DNA from 3 places in the Bradyrhizobium sp. Leo78 genome. Region 1 is predicted to be linked to each of the others. Evidence: predicted binding sites of a transcription regulator. Region 1 holds the regulator's gene; each other region holds the start of a gene.
The links. The regulator PhoB, encoded in region 1, activates phosphate uptake and scavenging genes when phosphate is short. The targets are predictions, from matches to a motif close to TGTCATNNANCTGTCAT.

Region 1 (2,268 bases):
CTGCGCTGCAAAGTGCCGGTAATCCGCAGTTTTCCGGTGTGGTGGAAAAGCCCGATTGCAATCCCTAAATGTCGGAACATGTGGACGCATAGGCGCGGACTCTTGCGCCAGAGTCACGCCATATTGTAGCGTCTGGCCTGTCGGGTACGACATCTCGTGCGGCAGTTTTGATCCCTTAGAGTCCTTTGTGTGCGGCGTACACGTTCGGGTGCGGTTTTCGTGCCCGGCGAGCCTTAAGGGATTCTGCCCGCAGGGATTTTTGAGATTAGGCATCGCAGCGCTGTCCCAGGATCGGCCGGCGCAACGCGAAGGGAAAGATGCGATGACGGTATTGACCTGGTCCGACGAACGCGTCGAGCAGTTGAAAAAGCTCTGGGAAGGTGGCCTTTCGGCCAGCCAGATCGCTGCGGAACTGGGCAACGTGACCCGCAATGCGGTGATCGGCAAGGTGCACCGGCTCGGCCTCTCGGGCCGCGCCAAGAGTCCTGCTGCAGCCGCGCCGCGGCAGCGCAAGGCGCGTCCCGCACAGCCGATGATGCGCGTGGCACGTCCGGTCTCCCGCGGCAACACCGCGCTCGCCCACGCCTTCGAGGTGGAGGTGGAAGCGGACCCTATCGCCTACGACAATGTCGTACCGATGAGCCAGCGGCTGTCGCTGCTCGAATTGAACGAGGCCACCTGCCACTGGCCGGTCGGCGATCCCTCGAGCCCGGAATTCTTCTTCTGCGGCGGCAAGGCGCTTCCCGGCCTGCCCTATTGCGCGCACCACTCCCGCATCGCCTACCAGCCGGCGGCTGACCGCCGCCGTCCGACGGTCAAGCCGTCACAAGGCAAGTAAGCCGACGACGGATCGTAGCTCGGGTGGAGCGCAGCGCAACCCGGGAACGCTGTATCGGCAGGTCCAAATTTCCCCGGGTTACGCTTTGCTGCACCCGGGCTACGGATTGAGGTCGCCGGTTTACGACTGCTCGGCCTTCGCGAAGCGATCATCGAGCGCGTAGCCCGCGCCGCGGACGGTGCGGATCGGGTCCTGCTCGCGGCCGGGATTGAGCAATTTGCGCAGGCGGCCGATGTGAACGTCGACGGTGCGCTCGTCGATATAGATGTCGCGGCCCCAAACGCTGTCGAGCAGCTGCTCGCGGCTGAACACGCGGCCGGGATGCTCCAGGAAGAACTCCAGCAGGCGATATTCGGTCGGGCCGAGATCGATCGGGCGGCCCGAGCGCGCAACGCGGCGCTTCTCGCGGTCGAGTTCGATGTCGCCATAGGTGAGCACGGTGGCGAGCCGCTCCGGGCTTGCCCGGCGCAACAGGCCCTTCACCCGCGCGAGCAGTTCAGGCACCGAGAACGGCTTGACGATGTAGTCGTCGGCACCGGTCGCCAGCCCCCTCACGCGCTCGCTTTCCTCGCCGCGCGCGGTCAGCATGATGATCGGGAGCTGCTTGGTCTCCGGCCGCGCCCGCAGACGGCGGCACAGCTCGATGCCGGAGAGTCCCGGCAGCATCCAGTCGAGCACGACAAGGTCGGGAATACGTTCCTTGAGCCTTGTGTCCGCATCGTCTCCACGGGCGACCGTTTCGACATCATAGCCTTCTGCATCGAGATTGTAGCGCAACAGCGTCGTCAGCGCTTCTTCGTCTTCGACCACCAGAATGCGTGCGCTCATCGGCTTGGCTTCTCCTATAGCGGGATGACTCTCTGCTTGAATCGTCATCCCACTCTTCCTTTGATGTTTGAGCAGGATCTTGGCGGAAAGCCGGCGTCGACTTTCCGGATGTTGCTCTAGTTGCCCGGAACGGTCGTGGCGAACGTCGTCATATCCCCCTTCGGCCGCTTGTCGGTGATCTGCTGACCCTCGATCATGTAGAAGACCGTTTCCGCGATGTTGGTGGCGTGGTCGCCGATCCGCTCGATATTCTTGGCGCAGAACATCAGGTGGATGCAGAACGAGATGTTGCGCGGATCTTCCATCATGTAGGTGAGGAGCTCGCGGAACAGCGAGGTGCAGATCGCGTCCACCTCCTCGTCGCTCTTCCAGACGTTCATCGCCGCCGGCAGATCGTGCGCGGCATAGGCGTCGAGCACGGACTTGACCTGCGACAGCACGAGGTCGGTCATGTGCTCCAGGCCGCGGATCAACTTCAGCGGCTGGAAGTCGTTCTCCAGCGCGGCGACGCGCTTGCCCATGTTCTTGGCGAGGTCGCCGATCCGCTCGAGGTCGGTCGCCACCCGCATCGCGCCGACGATCTCGCGCAAGTCGACAGCCAT
Region 2 (2,268 bases), on a different contig from region 1:
GGATCGCTTCCGAAATCAGGTACATGTCGTTGCGGGTGTTGCCGACGGCTTCCGCGGGCACCTTGGTCAGCGAGCCGTACCTCGTCACCTGGTCGCTGACATCCTTCACCAGCACCGCGAGCGAGGGGAAGGTGCCCTCATTGAGGTGGTGCAGCGAGATGTACTGCGTCACGGCCGGACGGGGATCGCCGATGATGCTGTGACCGGCGCCCTTCGCCGCGATCACCTTGGAGGCAGCTTCCGAGTTCTTCTGGAACTGGGCGACCATGGATTCCGGCAGCGTGCGGTTCAGCGCATACGCCGTCGGCACGGTACCGATCAGGATCAGCATGATCAGGCCCATGCCCTTCTGCCCATCGTTGGAGCCGTGCGCGAAGCTGACGCCGGTGCAGGTCAGGATCAGCAGGCCGCGGATCCAGAGCGGCGGCGCCTTGTTGCCTTCGGGCGCGGCATAGAGCGCAGGGTTGCGCACAATCATCTTGAGCACGAGCAAGAGGATTGCGGCGCAGACGAAGCCGACCAGCGGCGACAGCAACAGCGCATAGCCGATCTCGGTGGCCTTGCTCCAGTCGACGCCGGAAGTGCCATCGCGGCCGCGCATCAGCGCGTTGGCAATGCCGACGCCGATGATCGAGCCGATCAGCGTGTGCGAAGACGAGGCTGGCAGGCCGAAATACCAGGTGCCGAGATTCCACAGGATCGCGGCGATCAACAGCGCGAACACCATGGCAAAGCCGGCGCTGGAGCCGACTTGCAGGATCAGCTCGACCGGCAACAGCGAGATGATGCCGAAGGCGACCGCGCCAGACGAGAGCAGCACGCCGAGGAAGTTGAAGAAGCCCGACCACATCACCGCGACTTCGGCCGGCAGCGAATGCGTGTAGATCACGGTCGCGACCGCGTTGGCGGTGTCGTGGAAGCCGTTGACGAATTCAAAGCCGAGCGCAATCAAGAGCGCAACGAACAGCAGGATGTAGGGCAAGAACGTGGTGACGCGGGTGCCGGTGGCATCGACGTCGGAATAGATGCTGTAGGCGACGAACAGCAACCCCGCCGCGAGGATGCCGAAGAAGAGGATCATCGTCAGCGGATTGAAGCCTTTATCGAGATTTGGCCTTGAAGCCGGCTGAATCGGTCTTTCGTCGCGTACTGAAGTATTGAGTGCAAAATCGGTCATTCTGAGGCCCCGTCGAAATACGGAAGGAGGCCCTTAGTCTTGACCATTGACTTGAAGGTTAGATGACAGCCGTAGTTTGCTTGAATGAAACACGTGTCGCAACGGTGCTTGGGTGTTGCATCGATGATCGTCTGTCACGCGCGCTCGCGACACGAATGTTGACCATTCACATGACGAGCCATGCGCGCAGCGAAAGTGTGTGATGGATATGTGATGGAGAGGAGCGGTCGCGCGCTGCCTGACGCCGGGGCTGTGGCGCCGTGGCAGCGCGTCGACCGCATGGGAACGTCATTGGCGTGAACAAGACGCCCCAAACTCCCCCTGTAATAGGGGAGTATTGTCCATCAATGTAAGGTTGTAAATAGATATCAGTCTTATCAACGGCTTGATATTTGCAGTGCTATGCATGGGGCCATGCTTATGCCGCAGCCCGCGCGCGTTTCCTCAACAGTTCCGCGGCGATCTTCAGATCCTCGACAAAGCGTTGATATTCCCGCGCTTTCGCATCCTCATCGGGCAGCCGCAGCAGATAGGAGGGATGCACCGTCACCAGCGCCTTGACGTCGTCGTCAAGATCGATCAGGCGGCCGCGGTTCTTGTTGATCGGCGTGAGCTTGTTGAACACGCATTGCGCAGCGGTCGCGCCCATCGCCACTACCAGGTCCGGTTTGATCGATGCGAGTTCCCGCTCATACCATTGGCGGCAGGCCTTGATCTCCGGCGTATTCGGCTTCTGGTGCAGGCGGATCTTGCCGCGCGGCACAAATTTGAAATGTTTCACCGCATTGGTGACGTAGACCTTTTTGCGGTCGATACCGGCCTCGTCAAGCGCGCGGTTGAGCATCAGGCCGGCGGGACCGACGAACGGTTTTCCGGCGAGATCTTCCTTGTCGCCCGGCTGCTCGCCGACCAGCATCACCTGCGCGCTTTGCGGGCCTTCGCCGAACACGGTCTGGGTCGCATGCTCATAGAGATGGCAGGCGCGGCAATCGGCGGCTTCCTTCCGCAGCGCACTCAGTCGGTCGGCGTGGCGGATCATGGCGGGTTCCGGTGGCGTGGCGATTTCGCTTGTGGGCTTAATCGTCGAAGCC
Region 3 (2,268 bases), on a different contig from region 1:
TGCCGGGCATCGACGGGATCGAAGTCATCCGCCGTCTCAGGCAAGACGGAATCGGGACTCCCGTATTGATCATCAGTGTGCTCGGTGCAGTTGCTGATCGCGTGGACGGTCTGCGTGCAGGCGCCGACGACTACCTCGTGAAGCCGTTCGCCTGCGCAGAAATGCTTGCTCGTGTTGATGCGCTGTCGCGGCGTGGCACTTCTGTTCACCAGGAAACCGTACTGCGGGTCGGCGATCTGGAGATGGATCTCGTGGCTCGAACCGCGTCCCGGGCCGGCCGACAGATCGGGCTAAGGCCCCGGGAATTCAGACTCCTGGAGTATCTTGCTCGCCATACCGGCGAAGTCATCACTCGAAGTCTGCTGCTGCAGCACGTCTGGGGTCTGCATTTCGATCCTGCGACGAATCTTATTGATGTCTACGTCGGACGTCTGCGAAGAAAGATCGACAGCGAACAAGCCTATCCAATCATTCATACAGTTCGCGGTGTGGGATTCTGTGTCCGGCCCTCTGCTTGAGACTTCACAGTTGGGTCTCGGACCGAGGTCGAGGTGTACGACCTACACCAGCCTTTTCACGCGCGATCCCGTGGCGCAGCACCTCGATACCTGGAATATCTGAAGGCGGTGAAGGCAACTCGTGCTCAAAGCCGTTTGCTTTGCCTACGAACGTCAATCGAGCGCTGGATGGCACTACCCGGATCGCGCCACCGGATGCTTCAGCGCCTCCAACGATCAAAGAAAGGCTTAGCCCGAGCCCGCGAGCAATCTTGCCCGCGATCGGAATAGTTCGGCTTTCCTCTTTCAACTTTCGACAGCCTCGCGCGGCTGATGATCCGCGCGGCCGGATCACACTTGACTTCGTGAGTCTCGCCGATCGCCTCCGCCGTATCGCCGGAAGCTCTCGACCTTCAAGACCTCGACGACAGCGCTATGTCGTTAAGGTGCTCCAAACAATCGCTCCAGGTAGGGATCAGTGAGGCCCGTTGCGGCGGCATCATGTCAGCATATCTTGCGCAAGAGGTGCAAGTTTACCTCTTCAAGGCTTGATACAGCGCCGCGCATCAAGCACCGAAATCGATGACTAGTTTGGGATGAGACGACGCCTTTCGAGTAAACGACGGCGTTTAGCATTGGGTGACACTAGGTCCGTAGTCGAGGCGTGTCACAATACCGTCTTGCGCAGCGTCGTAAGTTGGGAGGAGTTTCTGATTGACCGGCGTCTGGTTCAATTCGTAACGGATCGACCCGCAGCCATCCGTGAGTCTCGTGTTTGCCTAGATGAACCAGCATTTCATCAACATCGTCAGCTGGTGGAAGTGTGTGATCACACGGGATCTTGCCGTTGTTGTCGCGCATTCGATGATGGTTTTGGCTCTGTCACATGCATCGCCGGCGGGAGCGACTTCCTTCGACATCCCCGCGCAACCTCTGGCGTCTGCCATAGACGCGTTCTGCGCGGCGACCGGGACCGAGGTGTATTACGACGGCGCAGCGGCGATCGGACGGCGATCTTCTGCGGTCACCGGCGTCCTTGCGCGTGACGATGCTCTCAGGGACCTGCTCGCAGGGACAGAACTCGTCCCACTGCGCGCGCGCGAAAACAGCTACCTGCTGATTCATCCCGGCGACGATACGGCGCATGCGTTCGCCACGGCACGGATCGCCCGGGATGGCCAATATCAGCGCTATTTCGCCGTGGTGCAAGACGACATCCTGCGCATTCTGTGCCGGTATCCCGACACGCGTCCCGTGAGTTATCGGCTGGTGATCAAGCTGTGGATCAGTTCGTCGGGATTGGTGCAGCACGCAGAGCTCGACGGATCGGCCGGCGAACAGGCAAGTCACCGGATGCTGTTGGCGACGCTTGGCAAGTCACGCATGACCGAACCGCCACCGGCGCAGATGCCGCAGCCGATCACCATGGTTGCGCTGCCGGGAGCAGCGGCCGATGCGAGGCTCTGCGCATCACCCGTCGACCAGAAGGCCGGGCGCTAGCATGTCGGTGCGCGAGACAGCGGGCGCGTACGATGCTCGCGGGACAAGGGTCCAGAGTCGCGATCCCGCATGACCCACAGCAGCCGCGCCGAATTGCGCCGTTTTTTGACACTCTGCTATGATGATTTGCGAGCCAGGTTGGCCCGTCGATTGAATTCGGTGGAGCTTGCCGGTGACGCCTTGCAGGACACGTATATGGAGCTTTGCCGGGGCGCGGATCTGCCGCCGGTGCGGCAGCCGCGCTCTTACTTGCTGCGCATGGCCAAAAATA

Region 2: AC5ZG1_RS01345 (inorganic phosphate transporter) is a predicted target of PhoB. The motif match lies at 1,229-1,245, and genes of this name have one in related genera.
Region 3: AC5ZG1_RS18725 (STN domain-containing protein) is a predicted target of PhoB. The motif match lies at 1,163-1,179, and genes of this name have one in related genera.

The regions. Positions count from the first base shown of each region.
Region 1 covers NZ_JCAMOT010000010.1:209,825-212,092, reverse strand. Annotated here, with positions in the region: gene AC5ZG1_RS16005 (GcrA family cell cycle regulator) at 323-838, shown strand; gene phoB (phosphate regulon transcriptional regulator PhoB) at 959-1,666, opposite strand; gene phoU (phosphate signaling complex protein PhoU) at 1,783-2,268, opposite strand, start outside.
Region 2 covers NZ_JCAMOT010000001.1:312,582-314,849, forward strand. Annotated here, with positions in the region: gene AC5ZG1_RS01345 (inorganic phosphate transporter) at 1-1,177, opposite strand, end outside; gene AC5ZG1_RS01350 (UdgX family uracil-DNA binding protein) at 1,596-2,268, opposite strand, start outside.
Region 3 covers NZ_JCAMOT010000013.1:105,535-107,802, forward strand. Annotated here, with positions in the region: gene AC5ZG1_RS18720 (response regulator transcription factor) at 1-518, shown strand, start outside; gene AC5ZG1_RS18725 (STN domain-containing protein) at 1,281-1,997, shown strand; gene AC5ZG1_RS18730 (RNA polymerase sigma factor) at 2,067-2,268, shown strand, end outside.